4 regions of the Streptomyces sp. NPDC054794 genome follow, and region 2 is predicted to be linked to each of the others. Evidence: riboswitches for the same ligand, from Rfam matches in the RefSeq annotation. Region 2 holds a riboswitch; each other region holds the start of a gene.
What was found. Region 2 has a riboswitch for cyclic di-AMP ahead of ACWGKT_RS04610 (transglycosylase family protein). Riboswitches for the same ligand answer to the same signal wherever they lie in the genome.
Positions count from the first base shown of each region.

Region 1: another riboswitch for cyclic di-AMP. It lies ahead of ACWGKT_RS01945 (NlpC/P60 family protein); the one in region 2 lies ahead of ACWGKT_RS04610 (transglycosylase family protein).
Region 3: another riboswitch for cyclic di-AMP. It lies ahead of ACWGKT_RS35845 (C40 family peptidase); the one in region 2 lies ahead of ACWGKT_RS04610 (transglycosylase family protein).
Region 4: another riboswitch for cyclic di-AMP. It lies ahead of ACWGKT_RS32075 (M23 family metallopeptidase); the one in region 2 lies ahead of ACWGKT_RS04610 (transglycosylase family protein).

Region 1 is NZ_JBSHAQ010000001.1:444,093-448,097, reverse strand. Features, by position in the region: gene ACWGKT_RS01950 (PP2C family protein-serine/threonine phosphatase) at 107-1,339, shown strand; cyclic di-AMP (ydaO/yuaA leader) riboswitch at 1,539-1,710, shown strand; gene ACWGKT_RS01945 (NlpC/P60 family protein) at 1,719-3,299, shown strand; gene ACWGKT_RS01940 (NAD-dependent epimerase/dehydratase family protein) at 3,331-4,005, opposite strand, start outside.
Region 2 is NZ_JBSHAQ010000003.1:206,078-210,082, reverse strand. Features, by position in the region: gene eno (phosphopyruvate hydratase) at 37-1,323, opposite strand; gene ACWGKT_RS04610 (transglycosylase family protein) at 1,642-2,298, opposite strand; cyclic di-AMP (ydaO/yuaA leader) riboswitch at 2,303-2,472, opposite strand; gene ACWGKT_RS04605 (transglycosylase family protein) at 2,655-3,686, opposite strand; gene ACWGKT_RS04600 (cytochrome P450 family protein) at 3,880-4,005, opposite strand, start outside.
Region 3 is NZ_JBSHAQ010000046.1:22,445-26,449, forward strand. Features, by position in the region: gene ACWGKT_RS35825 (helix-turn-helix domain-containing protein) at 1-72, opposite strand, end outside; gene ACWGKT_RS35830 (ATP-binding protein) at 286-744, shown strand; gene ACWGKT_RS35835 (LysR family transcriptional regulator) at 776-1,690, opposite strand; gene ACWGKT_RS35840 (LysE family translocator) at 1,793-2,410, shown strand; gene ACWGKT_RS35845 (C40 family peptidase) at 2,485-2,958, opposite strand; cyclic di-AMP (ydaO/yuaA leader) riboswitch at 2,962-3,170, opposite strand; gene ACWGKT_RS35850 (hypothetical protein) at 3,511-3,819, opposite strand; gene ACWGKT_RS35855 (ATP-dependent Clp protease proteolytic subunit) at 3,827-4,005, opposite strand, start outside.
Region 4 is NZ_JBSHAQ010000037.1:20,991-24,995, reverse strand. Features, by position in the region: gene ACWGKT_RS32095 (GTP cyclohydrolase II) at 1-382, opposite strand, end outside; gene ACWGKT_RS32090 (MarR family winged helix-turn-helix transcriptional regulator) at 520-1,041, opposite strand; gene ACWGKT_RS32085 (dihydrofolate reductase family protein) at 1,118-2,254, shown strand; tRNA gene ACWGKT_RS32080 (tRNA-Met) at 2,302-2,375, shown strand; cyclic di-AMP (ydaO/yuaA leader) riboswitch at 2,708-2,865, shown strand; gene ACWGKT_RS32075 (M23 family metallopeptidase) at 2,875-3,915, shown strand.

The DNA of each region.
Region 1 (4,005 bases), on a different contig from region 2:
AGTTGACGCCTCCCGAACTGGGCGGGCAACCGGTGCACACTCCCCCGCCGCGCACCCCATCTCGTGGGAAACTGTGCGGGTACCGGTGCTCGTGAGGCGGCAGGTCATGGCGGATGACGCGGAGATCGACTATGGGGCGGTGTTCCAGGCCCTGCCCGGAATGGTGGCGCTGCTGACGCCCGACCTGGTGTACGCGGACGTCAACGAGGAGTTCCTGCGCGTGTCCGGGCGCAAGCGCGAGGACATGCTGGGCCGGCATCTGTTCGAGGTCTTCCCCGACAATCCGAACGACGGCGGCGCGAGCGGTATGCGCACTCTGAAGGCCTCGCTGCTGCGCGTGCTGACCACCGGGGAGCGGGACACCATGGCCCTGCAGCGGTACGACGTCGAGTTGCCGGACCGTCCCGGACACTGGGAGGAGCGCTACTGGAGCCCGGTCAACGAGCCGGTGCTCGGCCCGGACGGGAAGGTCGTCCTCCTGGTGCACCGGGTGGAGGAGGTCACCGAACTGATCCGAGCGCGCGGCGGCACCGACAGCGACCGGGCCCGGGTCCTGGAGGCGGAGCTGTACCGGCGTGCGCGGGAACTGCAGGAGCTCAACGACCGGCTGCGCAAGGCCCATGCCCGCGAGCGGGAGGTGGCGTTCGCCCTCCAGGAGGCGATGCTGCCGGCGCGCCCGCAGGTGGCGGACCATCGGGCCGCGGTGCGGTATCGGCCGGCGGTGGGCGCGCTGAACGTCTGCGGGGACTGGTACGACCTGGTCGACCTCGTCGGCGGCAACCGTGTCGGGGTGTCGGTCGGCGACGTGGTCGGGCACGGGCTCGAAGCGGCGTGCGTCATGGGGCAGTTGCGCAGCGCGCTCACCGCCGCCTCCCGGGTGGCCGCCGGCCCCGCCGAGGCCCTGGACGTGCTGGGCCGCTACGCCCATGTGGTCGACGGCGCCGAATCGGCCACGGCGGTCACGACGTTCATCGACTTCGACGCCCGCACCGTCCGGTACAGCAGCGCCGGCCACCCGCCGCCCGTCCTGGTGCACGCGAGTGGCCGGGTGGAGTTCCTCGACCGGGCGACCGATCCGCCGCTCGACGCCCACCCCGATCCCCGGCCGCGGTCCGAGGCGCGGATCGAGTTCGACGACGGCGCCACCCTCGCCCTGTACACGGACGGCCTGATCGAGCGGCGCCGGGAGGACATCGACGTGGGGCTGGCCCGACTCGCCGACTCCCTCGGCCACCACCGGAAGTCCGACCCGGAGATCCTCGCCGACAGCGTCCTGCGCGATCTGCTGTCCCCGGAGGGCGCGCGGGACGACGCCGCGCTCGTCGTCGTACGACTCTGAACCACACGGCCCCGCCGGCCGGAGCCCCTCTGCCCAACAGGGGGAATTGTCCCGGTGAGTGACGCTCGGGCACCGAACCTCCGAGCGAACATCACAATTACGTATCGGACATTCCGCACTTCAACCTTCACACGAGGGACACAAGTTGGTTAGGTTGACGCCAGGCCGCACGGCTTCTCCCGGCGAACCACGCCGGGCCGCGTGGCCTCCGCCGAGTCCGGTGTCCCGTGGGACGACCGGAGCCGGGGACCCAACCGACATTGGGGTGAATCGGCCCAACGCCCCACAGGGCCTGGGCCGTAGGGCACGCCTTCCGGAATCGACCGCCCGAACCCGACAGCTAACTCGGTAGGCGGAGTACGGAAGGAGTACGTCTCCCATGGCGCCGGAGAGCCGCGACGAGGTTCGACAGCGGATCAACACCCTCTACGACCAGGCCGAGAACGCCACGGGGAACTACAACGCCACCCGTGCCATGTCGGGGGGATCACGCGGCCGCGGCGTGCCGCTGCGCAAGCGGTCGGGCGGGGGTTCGGAGCCTGCGCTCGAAGCGATCTCCCGACAGTGGTTCGACGGGGTCCGCGCCAAGCTGGGTCCGACCGTTCCCGCCGTCCTGCCGACCGACCGGATGCCGCAGCGTCCGGCCGAGCGCCGCCCCGCCGCACCGCTGGGCGACGGGCTGCCCGGCACCGAGCTCGCGCTGCCGGAGCTGACCGCCTCAGGCGGCGGCCGTCAACTGCCCGAGCTGACCGGCGGCCCCGTCGCCGAACTGACCGGCCGCCCGCGCGCCGAGCTGACCGCCCGGCCCGTCGCCGCGCTGCCCGCCGTGCCCGAGCCGCGGCGGGAGCTGGAGCCGGCCGCCGGAGATTCACGGTCCGCGCCCGCCGCCGAGTCGCGTCGGCCCTCGCCGGCCACTTCCAAGGAGCGGAACCAGCGCAAGCTCGCCGCGGCCCGTGACCTCCTCGGCCGGGCCGCCGTACAGCGCAGTGCACCGGTCGCGGCGATCGAGGCGCCGCCCGCCCAGGACACGTGGACGGCGCGGGACGCCCTCACCATGACGGGGACGTTCGACACCGGTTCCCTGCCGACGCAGCCGAGCTTCCCGCCCGCCACCGCGGACGCCTCTTTCGGTACCGGTTCGGTCCTGGACGCCGGCTCCTACGCGACCGGCGGCGCGCTCACCGACACGGGGGCGTGGACGGGCATGACGACAGGCATGAACCCGCTCACCGACACGGGGGCCTTCCCGGCGGCCAACCCCCTCACCGATATGGGCTCCTTCACCGCAGGTGGCGCCCTGACCGACACGGGGGCGTACGCGGCGCCCGCGTACCTGACCGATGCCGGGGCGTTCACGGCCCCCGCCCCGCTGACGGACACCGGCTCCTACACGGCAGTCGCCCCCATGACCGACACCGGGACGTTCACGGCCCCCGTCCTGCCGATCGACTCCGGGGCATTCGCGACCCCCGCCCCGCCGACCGACACCGGGATGTTCGCGACCCCCGCCCCGCCGACCGACACCGGCTCCTACGCGGCAGCCGCTCCCCTGACCGACACCGGCGGCTTCGCCGCGGTCTCCCCCGTCCCGTCGGCGTACGCGGGGAAGGCCATGAAGGCGCTCGTCTTCGCCCGGGCGCAGATCGGCAAGCCCTGTGTCTGGGGCGCGACCGGGCCGGACTCCTACGACTGCTCCAGCCTCACCCAGGGCGCCTGGAGGGCCGCCGGTGTCGTGCTGCCGCGCGGCGCCGCCGAGCAGGCGAGTGCGGGGACCCCGGTCACGCTCGCCACCATCGAGGTCGGTGACCTCGTCTTCTTCTTCGACACCCACAACCACGTCGGCCTGTACACCGGCAACGGCATGATGATCCACGCGCCGGGCCCCGGATCGTCCATCAGCGAGGAGTCGATCTACGGCGCCGGGGAGTCGGCGATCCAGCGAGTGATCCGCCCCGCCTGAGGCGGGCCACGGCCGGAACCCCTCCCGGGCCTCACCTCCGCCGGGTGCGCCGGCTCTCGTAGTGGTCCAGGAGGGTCTCCTCGATCGGCCGGTAGGTGAGGCCCAGTTCGCGCACGCCGCGGCTGTTGTCTACCCGGAAGCGGATACCGAGGTGCCCCCGGATGTAGTCCTGGGTCAGCCCGAACGCGGGGCCCAGGATCCGTACCGGCCAGTGCGGCAGCGCGGTGCGCGGGAGGCGGAGGTCGCGCGGGTGGCGGGTGTGGATGATGCTGGACATCTCGTGGAAGGACGTCATGGTCTCGGCTGCGACGATGTAACGGCCCTTCGCCGCGGGGTTCTCCGCCGCGGCGATGTGCGCGTCGGCCACGTCCCGTACGTCCGCGGTCGTGAAGCTGAAGTCCGGGGCGCCGTAGCAGAAGTAGCCCTTGAACAGCTCGTCGAGCAGGAAGAGGCTGCCGGACTCCGACGCCGGGGTGAGTGAAGGGCCCAGGACCAGGCCGGGGTTGACGCAGACCAACCGCCAGCGGTCCTGGGCGGCCTCGGCCTCCCACGCGGCACGCTCGGCGACGGTCTTGGCGTAGTGGTAGGGGTTGTTCTCCACCGTGCTGGTGGTGTTGAAGTACCGCTCGGAGAGCACCTGGTCGTCCATGGCGAGGACATCCGCGTAGTCGCCGAAGACGGCGCCCACGGTGGAGGTGAGGACCAC
Region 2 (4,005 bases):
GTACGTACGACTGGCTAAGCCTCACCCCAGGTTGGGTCAGCCCTTGAAGCGGGGGAACGCGCTGCGGCCGGCGTACACCGCGGCGTCGTCGAGGATCTCCTCGATGCGCAGCAGCTGGTTGTACTTGGCGACGCGCTCGGAGCGGGCCGGGGCGCCGGTCTTGATCTGGCCGCAGTTGGTGGCGACGGCCAGGTCGGCGATGGTGACGTCCTCGGTCTCGCCGGAGCGGTGGGACATCATGCACTTGAAGCCGTTGCGCTGGGCCAGCTCGACGGCGTCCAGGGTCTCGGTGAGCGAACCGATCTGGTTCACCTTCACCAGCAGGGCGTTGGCGGTGCCCTCCTCGATGCCGCGGGCCAGGCGCTCCGGGTTGGTGACGAACAGGTCGTCGCCGACCAGCTGGACCTTGTCGCCGAGCTTGTCGGTGATGACCTTCCAGCCGGCCCAGTCGTCCTCGAACAGCGGGTCCTCGATGGAGACGAGCGGGTAGGCCGCCACGAGCTCCTCGTAGTACTCCGTCATCTCGGCGGCCGAGCGGGACTTGCCCTCGAACTCGTACTTGCCGTCCTTGTAGAACTCGGACGCGGCGACGTCGAGCGCGAGCGCGATCTGCTCACCCGGGACGTAGCCGGCCTGCTTGATGGCCTCGAGGATGAGGTCGAGGGCGTCGCGGTTGGAGCCGAGGTTCGGGGCGAAGCCGCCCTCGTCGCCGAGACCGGTGGACAGGCCCTTGGTCTTCAGCACCTTCTTGAGGGTGTGGTAGACCTCGGTGCCCCAGCGCAGGGCCTCGGAGAAGGACTCCGCGCCGATCGGGGCGATCATGAACTCCTGGATGTCCACGTTGGAGTCGGCGTGCGAGCCGCCGTTCAGGATGTTCATCATCGGCACCGGCAGCAGGTGCGCGTTCGGGCCGCCCAGGTAGCGGAAGAGGGGGAGGTCGCTGGCCTCGGAGGCGGCGTGCGCGACGGCGAGGGAGACGCCCAGGACGGCGTTGGCGCCGAGCGAGCCCTTGTTGTCGGTGGCGTCCAGGTCGAACATCGCCTGGTCGATCAGGCGCTGCTCGGTGGCGTCGTAGCCGACCAGCTCCGGGCCGATCTGCTCGATCACGGCGAGGACGGCCTTCTCGACGCCCTTGCCGAGGTAGCGGTTGGGGTCACCGTCGCGGAGCTCGATGGCCTCGAAGGCGCCGGTGGAGGCGCCGGACGGAACGGCGGCACGACCCGTGCTGCCGTCGTCGAGGCCGACCTCGACCTCGACCGTGGGGTTGCCTCGGGAGTCCAGGATTTCCCGGGCTACGACGACGTCGATGGACGGCACGAGCATCTCCTTCTTGGGATGTGACGCTGGAAGTGCGGGGCTGGTGTGCCTTGCGACTAGAGCCTAACCGTCCCGGGGCCGTCGGCCACCGACCGACCGTCCCGTGGACAGGGTCTGACGGTACCCATTGTTTCCTGTCGGAACAAAGGGAGAGTGGAAAACGACTCGAAGCCCCGGCGAACGGCACACGAAAAACCCCGCCCCGGCGCGTACGGGGGATTACGCGCCGGGGCGGGGAGACCGTGGGGACGGGGGTGACCTCAGGTGCCCTCCGCGGTGGGGGCACGAGTGTGAGGGCGCCGTGGCTCAGCTGCGGGCCACTGATTACTTCAGGTGCAGCTGCTGGCCGGGGTAGATGAGGTCGGCGTCCTGGACGATGCCCTTGTTCAGCTGGAACAGCTTCTGCCAGCCGCCCTTGACCTTGTGCTTCGCGGCGATCGAGCCGAGGGTGTCACCCTTGACGACCTTGTACTCGCCGTCGCCCTTCTTGACCTTCTTGCCGGTCGGGGTGGTGACGGTCTTGGTCACGGCCGGACGCTTGGTGGAGCGGGTGGCGGCCTGCGGCTCGGTCGAGCGGGTGGTGGGCGCGGCGGCGGAGCCGCCGTACGGGGTGCTGGACAGGCCCGTGCCGCAGACCGGCCAGGCACCCTTGCCCTGGGCGGCGAGGACCTTCTCGGCGATCTCGATCTGCTGCGCCTTGCTCGCCTTGTCGGCGGTGGCGGCGTACTTCGTGCCGCCGTAGGCGGCCCAGGTGGAAGCGGAGAACTGCAGACCGCCGTAGTAGCCGTTACCGGTGTTGATGGACCAGTTGCCGCCCGCCTCGCACTGGGCGACCTTGTCCCACTCGGAGGCGGTGGCGGCGGAAGCGCTGCCGGAGGCGACCAGCGGAGCGGCGATGGCGGCGCCGGTGACACCGGCGATCGCGATGGCGCGGGTGGCCTTGGCCGGACGACGGTGCTTGCCCTTGCCGGAAAACAGCATGGATCGATCCCCTCACCGACGCCTGCGAGGTGAGCTGTCGGGTTCGGGCCGGTTGAGTTGCCCGGCCACACCTTCCGAGAAGGCGTGGCTTCACCCCAAGCCGGATCCGGCATCAACTGCCGGGCCCGGCACCTACCTTGGGTCCCCCGCTCCTGCCTACGGCGCGTGACGCGACGACTGTTCCCGTACGGCCGCTGACAGGATTCGGCGTTGCGGCAGCCGGGGCTCGTGGTGACGAGCGGTCCCGACCGTAGACACGTGATCCGGGGAATTTCAAAGACGATCAGGGCTTCTGAGACTCATCCCACACTTTCAGCAAAGCGGACATTGAGCCCGAATCGGGACGCCAACTCCCGCTACTTTGCACCCGTTTCGCCGCCAACTTCCAGGGTCTGACCGGCGGAGATGTCGTTCGGGTCGGCCCCGATGGACTTCTCGTTGGCGGCATAGAGCGCCCGCCATCCGCCGTCCACGTCAAGGGAGTCCGCGATGGAGACGAGAGTGTCACCGGAGCGCACGGTGTAGGTGGAGTCCCCACGAGTGGCGTGACGGCCGGAAGTTGTGGCGGTCTGTCCGCTTACGGCACTTTCGTCCGCGTCCTCGTCCGCACTGACCCCGCGGTGGCGGCCGCCGCTGCTCGCCCCGGTGTCGACCAGGCTCCAAGAACTACCGGTCTGCCACGAGTTGTCCGAGTCGTCCACCTTGGGAGACTCGGTGACCGAGCTGTGGGTTCCCTGCGAATCGCCCGAACCCTTGGAGTCGGGCGATGCCGACTTGTCCGACTTTGCGGAGTTCTCCCCCTCGCCCTTCTTGCCGGTGTCGGCGCTCGACGAGGGAGAGGCGGACGGTGAGGAACCGTGGGACGGAGCGGCACCGTCGGAGTCGCCGGACTCGTCGGACCCGCTGGACGAGTCGGACAAACCGGATGACTCATCCGAATCGCCGGAAGAGGCCTGGCCGTTGCCCTGCGAGCCGGATCCCCCGACACCGGTGTCGACGTCGACCGAACCGGAGTTCGCGGTGAGCCCGGACAGCAGGGCGCAGGTGGCCCAGTGCTCCGTGCCCTGGTCGGCGAGGATCCGCTCGGCGACGGCTATCTGCTGCGAACGGCTGGCCTGGTCGGGGCTGACGGCGTAGTGGAGGCCGCCGTACTTGTCCCAGTCGTCCTGGGACATCTGCAGGCCGCCGTAGTACCCGTTGCCCGTGTCGGCGCTCCAGGAGCCGCCGCTCTCGCACTCGGCCACCTTGTCCCAGGTGTTTCCGTCGGCCGCGTTCGCGGCGGTGGCACCGAGGAGCGGGATGGCGATGGCGGAGCCGGTCACTCCGGCCGCCACGAGAAGAGCCGGAGCCTGACGGGGGCGACGGTGACGACCGTTCCCGGAGAGCATGCGGAGACCTTTCGTGCGACAGCGTTGACCGGCGCGGCAGGTGTTGCAGGAGTACCGCGTCGATGGGTGAACGTATAGGCAGACGATCACTTGTCACAAGTTAATGCCGCGTAGATCACGTGAAGATCACAGCCCTGAGGGAGTGTCAGGTGTCGCTCCGGGTACGGATCTACGGAACTGCCCGTTCCGGTCATTACCGGACGGGTGTGAACTCCACCGGCAGGGTCCGCAGCCCGCGCATGATCAGCCCGCCGCGCCAGCGCAGCTCGTCCGGGTCCACCGCGAGCCGGAGGTCGGGGAGGCGGGTGAGGAGGGTGGC
Region 3 (4,005 bases), on a different contig from region 2:
ACCCGCCTCGGTGCGCAAGGTGCGCAGTTCGGCGCCCAGTTTCCGGCGGCGCACCGCGGGACCGTTCTGCATGGGCTACTCCTTACTCCTTCCGAGCCGCCCAAATACGGTCTGCCGTCGCAGAGTTCACCGCTTCGAGCGACAGATATATGCATATCTTGGTGGATCGCCACCCGTGACCGGCCTGGTAATGGCAGTCTGGCGACGAAGCACCAGTCCGGGACCGTACTCGAACCATCCGCACCGTGTCGGACTCCGGTCCCGTGGGAAAAGGACGACGTCGCCATGGCAGACCATCTGGAAGCATCCGTCACTCTGCCGAGCGATCCCGCCTCGGTCTCCGTGGCTCGTACCTACGTGGTGGGCACGCTCGCGGAATGGGGTCTGCCGGCGGACACGGAAGTGGCCGACACCATCCGGCTCATCGTCTCCGAACTCGCCACCAACGCCGTACAGCACACGTTCGGACAGTCACCCACCTTCACGGTGGACATGGTCCTCCACCGCGACGAACACCTGCGTATCGGCGTCACCGACAGTCACCCCCGCTTCCCCAAGAGACTCCCCGCCGCCGTCCAGCAGGACAACGGGCGCGGTCTGGTCATCATCCGCTGGCTCACCGCCGAATGCGGCGGAAAGCTGCGGGTGCGGCCCACCCGCGAGGGCGGCAAGACCGTCTCCATCGAACTGCCCTGGACGGTACGGGCCCAGCCGGTCAGCGCGGCGGGTCAGCAGGAACCCTAGCGCGAGCCGCGGGCCGGCAGGAGCTCTGGCGTCAGCCCTGTCGTGCGCGGCCGAACGCGCCCCGCAGCAGCGCCCGGAAGGCGTCCGCGGCGGGGGCCACCTCGTCGGCCCGGTGGGCGACCGAGATCGTACGGCGCAGTTCTCCCGCGGCCAACGGCCGTACCCCGACCGGAGTGACCGCCGTCCGCGCCACCATCTCCGGTACCACCGCCACGCCGAGCCCCGCGCTCACGAGCGCGCACACCACGGCATACCCGGGAGTCGGGACCAGCACGGACGGCGTGGCTCCCGCCCGCGCCAGCAGGGACTCGACGCCCTGCCGAGCCGGATTGTGCGGCGCCATGCTGATCAGCGGCTGGCCGGCCAGCTCGGACAGTGGCAGCCGGGCGGACCCCTCGCTCAGAACGTGCCCCGGAGCGGTCACCAGGACCAGCTCCTCCTCCAGCACCGGCTCCAGACCGACCGAGGACGGCACCGGCCACGGCTCCGCCGGGTGGTACGCGTGCGTCAGCGCCAGGTCCACCTCCCCGGCCGCGACCGCGGCCACCCCGGCCGGCGGATCGTAGTCCGCCACCGACAGCTCCACGTCCGGATGCGCCCGGCGGAACGCGCTGAGTGCCGGCGGCAGCAGATGGATCCCGGCCGTCGGGAAGGTGCCGAGCCTGAGCGTGCCGCCCGTGAGTCCGGTCAGCCGGGCCAGTTCGTGCCGGGCGCGCTCCAGCTCGTCCAGGATCCGGCGCGCCCGCGCCACCAGCAGCTCGCCCGCGTCCGTCAGCCGCGCCCCGCGGTGGTGGCGGACCAGTAGCGCCGTGCCCGCCTCCCGCTCCAGTTTGGCCAGCTGCTGGGACAGCGCGGGGGTCGTGTAGCCGAGCCGCTCGGCGGCCCGTGTGATGGAACCCGCCTCCGCCACCGCGACCAGCGCGGCGAGCCGTGTGGGGTCGTACATGCCCGGCCGCCCGTCTGCCGTCCCGTGCCTAAAGAGATGCTTAAGGCTAACCCAGGGGATTCGACATACCTGCTGAAGGCTCCGCTCCGGCAGGCTGGGCCCATGGACCGACAGCTCATCGCCTTCACCGGGGTCGCCGCCGGCATGGTCGCCATGCCGGGTGCCGACTTCACCGTCGTCGTACGCAACGCACTGGTCTCCCGCCGCGCGGGCGTGGCCTGCGCGCTGGGCATCGCGGGCGGGCTGCTCGTGCACACGACGCTGGTGGTCGCGGGGGTCGCCGCGGTCCTGGTGGCCGTGCCGGCGCTGTTCCGGACCCTGCAACTGCTGGGCGGCGCCTACGTCCTGTATCTCGGCGTACGGACCCTGTGGGCGCTGCGGGGGGCGGCGGGGGAGCCCGAGGCGCTTCCGACGGCGGCCACGCACCCCGTGCGGCAGGGGTTCGTCACCAACGCCCTCAACCCCAAGGTCTCGCTGACCTTCCTCAGCCTGCTGCCCCAGTTCGTGCCCGCGGGGAGCCCCGCGCTGCCCAGGACCCTGCTGCTCGCCCTGATCGTGATCGGGCTGACCCTCGTGTGGTTCCCGACGGTGGCGCTGCTCGTCGACCGGCTCGGCACGTGGCTGCGCCGGCCGCGGGCCGCCCGGGCCCTGCGGACGGGGACCGGTCTGGCGCTGACGGTCCTGGGCGGGGCCCTGCTGCTCGAACCGTTCGTGTCGTGACCTGACCACGCGTCATCGCGGGCCAGGCCCCGAGGGGGTGACGGCGCGTCAGTCGCCGCCACCCCTCGGGCAGGTCAGCTGACCCGGCCGTACCAGACGCTCCTCGTCCAGATCTTCTGGAGCTTCACCACGTCCCCGGTCTTCGGGGCGTGCCAGATCTTCCCCTTCCCGGCGTAGATGCCGACGTGGTAGACGCTGGAGCCGTAGTGGAAGAACACCAGGTCTCCGGCCTTGCGGTGCTTGGCCGAGACGTGGTGCGTCCTGTTGTACTGCTGAGCGGCCGTGCGGGGCAGGGTCTTGCCCGCCTTCTTGTACGAGTACAGCGTCAGCCCGGAGCAGTCGAACCTGCGCGGCCCCGTGGCGCCCCACTTGTACGGGGCACCCTTCTTGGAGGCCGCGACCTGGAGTGCCTTCGTCGCCATGGTCGCCGCCGAGGCGTCGGCGGCGAAGCCCGGGACCACGATCGAGCCGCCCACGGCGGCGATGGTGAGGGCCGAGGCCGTACCGGCCCGGGCCATGAGCGACGGGACACGATTGAGCGCAGTCATGCGCAACCCTTCGTCAGCCGCCTGTGAAGGATGACCTGTCGGATTCGGGCTGGCGAAGTTGCCCGGCCGCGTTGCCGCGGCTTCACCCCAAGGGCTGCTCGGAACGAACAAACAGACGAAGAACGTCCGTTCCGGCGACCCGTCTTGCTCGGGTCCTCCACTCCTGCCGATCCACTCCTGTCGACCGGTCATCCGGGCGGCGGCAGGACTCGGCGTCCGCCCGGACCGCCCCGCCGTTGTGGCGGGGGCTCGTCAGACAGGGATCTTCACTCACAGGTGTCCGAAAATCCCAATGGAATCGGGGATTTGTGGTGTTACTCACCACTCACCCGTTCGGGTGGACAGTGCTGTGTTCGAGTCACGGTCGAGTGGGTCACGAGGCCCCGGACCAGCGCGAAAGCACCCCACGACACCTCTCGGGCAAGCGCGTTGCGCAACCCTGACGGTCGAGTGGAAGGACGCGCCGCTACGCCGAACGGGGGTACGTCATTTGGATCGTTTCGACCGGACCGCGCACGTGTCGACGAACAGCAGCGCGGTCGACCCACGCCGTCAGCAGGTGTCGTCGGGCGGCACGGCGAGGCGGGCGGTGCGTCGTTCGCCGTCGAGCACCCGCAACGCCCGTGCCAGAGTGGCCGCGTGCACCTCCGTCTCGCCCCTTCGGTGCATCAGGGCCAGCGCGTCGCGCAACTCCGTGGCCTTGGCGACCAGTGCCTGGGCCGCCCGCAGTCCACGGTACGTGTCCCCGTGCCGGCCCGGGTTGATCCGGCCGAGCAGATCGACCACGTCCAGGTAACGGTCGATCAACTCGCCCTCGGCACGGGTCAGCGCGGGCAGTGGCGGAAGTTCCGGTGGCAGCATCGGCGGCTCACCTCGCGTCCGGCGTGCCGCGCGAGGCCCTGCGGTTCGGGATGATCCCGTCCACCAGCCCGTACTCCAGCGCGCCTTGCGCGTCGAGGACCAGGTCCCGCTCCAGGTCCTCGCGCACCTGCTCCGGGTCGCGGCCCGTGTGCCGGGCGAGCATCTCTTCGAGGAGGGTGCGGACCC
Region 4 (4,005 bases), on a different contig from region 2:
CGAGGGCGGCGTTGGCCTCGTACGTGTCGAGACCCTGGTCCTGGAGGGCGTACGCGTCGAGCTTGTTGTAGAGGCCGATGCCGCGTCCCTCCTGTCGCAGGTACAGCAGAACGCCGCCGCGGTCGGCGATGCGCTCGACGGCCTCGCGCAGCTGCGGGCCGCAGTCGCAGCGGGCGGAGCCGAAGACGTCTCCGGTCAGGCACTCGGAGTGCAGGCGGACCAGCGGGACCGGGCCGGGGTCGCCGAGGACGACGGCCAGGTGCTCCTGGCCGTCCGTCAGGCCGTGGAAGGTGACGAGTTCGGCGTCGACGGCGTAGCCGTCCTGGAAGCGCAGCGGTACCCGGACACGGGCGCGCGGCGTGGCGGCGGGGAAGTCGGACATGCGGGTTCTCCGGGTTCCGTGACCTTGTGCTGCTTCAGGGACACCTGCTTCGGGGCCTGTTTCAGATTTGAAGCAGATCCTCGGTTGTGGACCCTACCCCATGCTTTAAAGTTGAAGCAACAGCTTTGTGGTGGGACTCATGAACAGGGCGACGACGGTGCCGAGCGCCGCAGCCACGGCACATCGCCGGCCGGTCCGCCCGGATCCTCGCCCTGGAGCCCTTGCGCGACCCCCGTGAAGATCTCCTCCAGCTGCTCCACCTGTCGCGGGGTGAGCCGGTCGAACAGGAGGGCGCGGACCGTGTCGACATGCCCGGGCGCCGTGCGCTCCAGTACGGCCATCCCCTCGTCGGTCAGGGCGGCGACGCTGCCCCGCTTGTCCGAGGGGCAGCCCTCCCGCCGCACCAGCCCGTCCTTCTCCAGGCGTGCCACCGCGTACGTCAGCCGGCTGCGGGTGATCTTCGACCGCTCCGCGAGCTCGGTCATCCGCAGCCGGCGCTCCGGGCTCTCGGAGAGGTTGGCCAGGATGGAGTAATACAGGTGGGGCATGCCGGCGTCCTGCTGGAGCTGCCGGTCGATCGCGTCCTCCAGGAGGTGCGTCGCGGCGATGTACGCGCGCCAGGCGCGCTGCTCCTCGGGGGTGAGCCAGCGGGTCGTCATACCGCCAGTGTAAGTTTGTTTCAAACTTGAACCAAGCCCATGTTTCTCACCGACCTTCACCAGGGAGAGCGCGCCGATGCCGTACCCGTACGTCCTGCTGTCCGCCGCCGTCTCCCTCGACGGCCATCTGGACGACACCGGCCCCGAGCGGCTCCTCCTGTCCGGACCGGCCGACTTCGACCGCGTCGACGAGGTGCGGGCCTCGGTCGACGCCATCCTGATCGGCGCCGGCACGATCCGCGCGGACAACCCGCGCCTGCTGGTGTACTCGCCCGAGCGGCGGGCCGCCCGCGTCGCGGCCGGACGGCCGGAGTACCCCCTCAAGGTCACGGTCAGCGGCTCCGGCGACCTGGACCCGGACGCGAAGTTCTGGCACACCGGCGGCGACAAGGTCCTCTACACGACCGAGAAGGGCGCGGAGCGGGCCCGGGGGCTCGGTCTCGCGGCCGACGTCGTCCCGCTGGGCCCCGACCTGGACTGGCCGGCCCTGCTCACGCACCTGTACGAGGAGCGCGGCGTCCGGCGCCTGATGGTCGAGGGCGGCGGCACCGTCCACACCCAGTTGCTCCAGCAGGGCCTCGCCGACGAACTCCAGCTGGTCCTCGCGCCGTTGTTCGTCGGGGATCCGCGGGCACCCCGGCTGTTCGGACCCGGGAGCTACCAGGGCGGCCGGCTGCGGCTCGTGGAGACGCGCCGGATCGAGGACGTCGTCCTGATGCGCTACGAGCCGACCGCCCCCGGAACCGGGCTGTCGGTCACCGCGGCCGACCGGCACTGGATGCGGATCGCGTGCGAGCTGGCGGCGCTGTGCCCGCCCTCGGGGACGGCGTTCAGCGTGGGCGCGGTCGTGGTGGCCGCCGACGGGACGGAGCTGGCGCGCGGGTACTCGCGCGAGGGCGACGATCCCGTCGTGCACGCCGAGGAGGCGGCGCTGGCGAAGATCGATCCCGCCGACCCGAGGCTGCCCGCCGCCACCGTCTACAGCAGCCTGGAGCCCTGTGCGCGGCGCGCCTCGCGGCCCGCGCCCTGCGCCCGGCTGATCCTGCGCGCCGGGGTGCGGCGGGTGGTCACGGCCTGGCGGGAGCCGGACACCTTCGTGGCGGGCGCCGACGGGAGCGGGCTGCTCGCGGCCGAGGGCGTCGACGTCGTCGTACTGCCGGAATTCGAGGCCCGTGCCAAGGAGCCGAACCGTCATCTACTGACCGGTGAATAAACCCTGGTGCTGGGCGTCCCGCGCATGGCGTATGCTGGTGTCACCGACGCGGGGTGGAGCAGCTCGGTAGCTCGCTGGGCTCATAACCCAGAGGTCGCAGGTTCAAATCCTGTCCCCGCTACTGAAGGCTCAGGGCCGGAATCCAGTTCATGGATTCCGGCCCTGAGTGCTTCCGGCCCGGGTGTCCCCTCCCGGGCGCCTACCGGCCCGTTGTCACGAACAGTGATCGGACGGAAGCCCTCCGCATAACGACTGACGCACCGTCAGATGAGGCCGGCCTTCCGGGTGCGTACGGGGGTGCGGTCAAGTCGCCCGATTTTCACCGCTCATGGAGGGTTAAGTCCCGCCTGAAATTCGTTAACGATCAAGAAGAAGAGCTTGGAATCTGGCCACTGGGTCTATTAACGTTCGATAACGCAGCGCGGTCGTCCCAGCCGTCACAAGAGTCGGCTCCGTGCGCACGCGCCGAATCCCGCGAGGGAACCGGGGAACCACCACCTTGGGGTGAATCGCGCCAATGCCGCCGTGTAACCACGGCCGGTATACGCGCGTAGGAGACCTTCCTGCTCCGAACCCGTCAGCTAACCCGGTAGGCGGAGGAAGGAAAGGAGTACGCCCGAGTGGCGTCCAACCGGCCTGCCCCCACAGCCCCCTTCGTGCCGAGCCAGCGCACCGAGACCTTCGGCTACGACAGCTACCGCACCGACGAGGGCCCCTGGGAGGAGTGGAACCCCACCGAGGAGTCCCTCCCCCCGGTACGCGGCCGGCACCGGGTCTCCAAGCAGCGCGGCGGCGGACTCGCCCGCAGCTCCACGGTTCTGGGCGTCGGCGTCATAGCCGCCGTCGGCGCGGGCGGCATGGCCAGCGCCAACACCGGCAAGCCGCCGGTGTCCATCTCCATGCCCGACCTCCCCTCCGTCGGCTCCCTGCTCGGCGAGGACGGCTCCTCCACCCCGGCGCCCCAGGGCTCCGCGACCGCGCTCAGCAGCGTCGGCGTGACCTCCGCCGACACCGCCCAGGGCACGCACGACGCCGGTGAGGCGCTGCGCAACCGGATCATGGCCCAGGCCGAGAGGCAGCAGGGCCAGGTCGACACCAAGGCCGCTGCCGCCGCCGTGGCCGCCGCCGACAAGCAGGCCGCCGCCGCGGCCGCCAAGGCCGAGCAGGCCGCCGCCGCCAAGGCCGCTGCCGCCAAGGAGAAGGCGGAGGCCGAGGCCAAGCGGAAGGCCGAGGCCGAGCGGCTGGCCGCGCTGGCCAAGCAGTACACGCTGCCGACCTCCTCGTACACGATCACCTCGACCTTCGGTCAGGCCGGCGCCATGTGGTCCTCCGGCTACCACACCGGCCTCGACTTCGCCGCCCCCACGGGCACGCTGATCAAGGCCATCCACAGCGGCACGATCACCGAGGCGGGCTGGGCCGGCTCCTACGGCTACCGGACGATCCTCACCCTCGACGACGGCACCGAGCTGTGGTTCTGCCACCAGTCCTCGATCAACGTCTCCGCCGGCCAGAAGGTCAGCACCGGCGACGTCATCGGCCGCGTCGGCGCCACCGGCAACGTCACCGGACCGCACCTCCACCTGGAGGTCCACCCCGGCGGCCAGGCCACCGGCATCGACCCGATGACGTGGCTGCGCGGCAAGGGCCTCACCCCCTGACCCTTCCCCCGGGTCGCTGACGGGTCCCCGGCTCCTTCCCCCTCCGGTCTTTCCCCCTCCGGTCCCCGGCGGTCCTGACGACAACCCCCC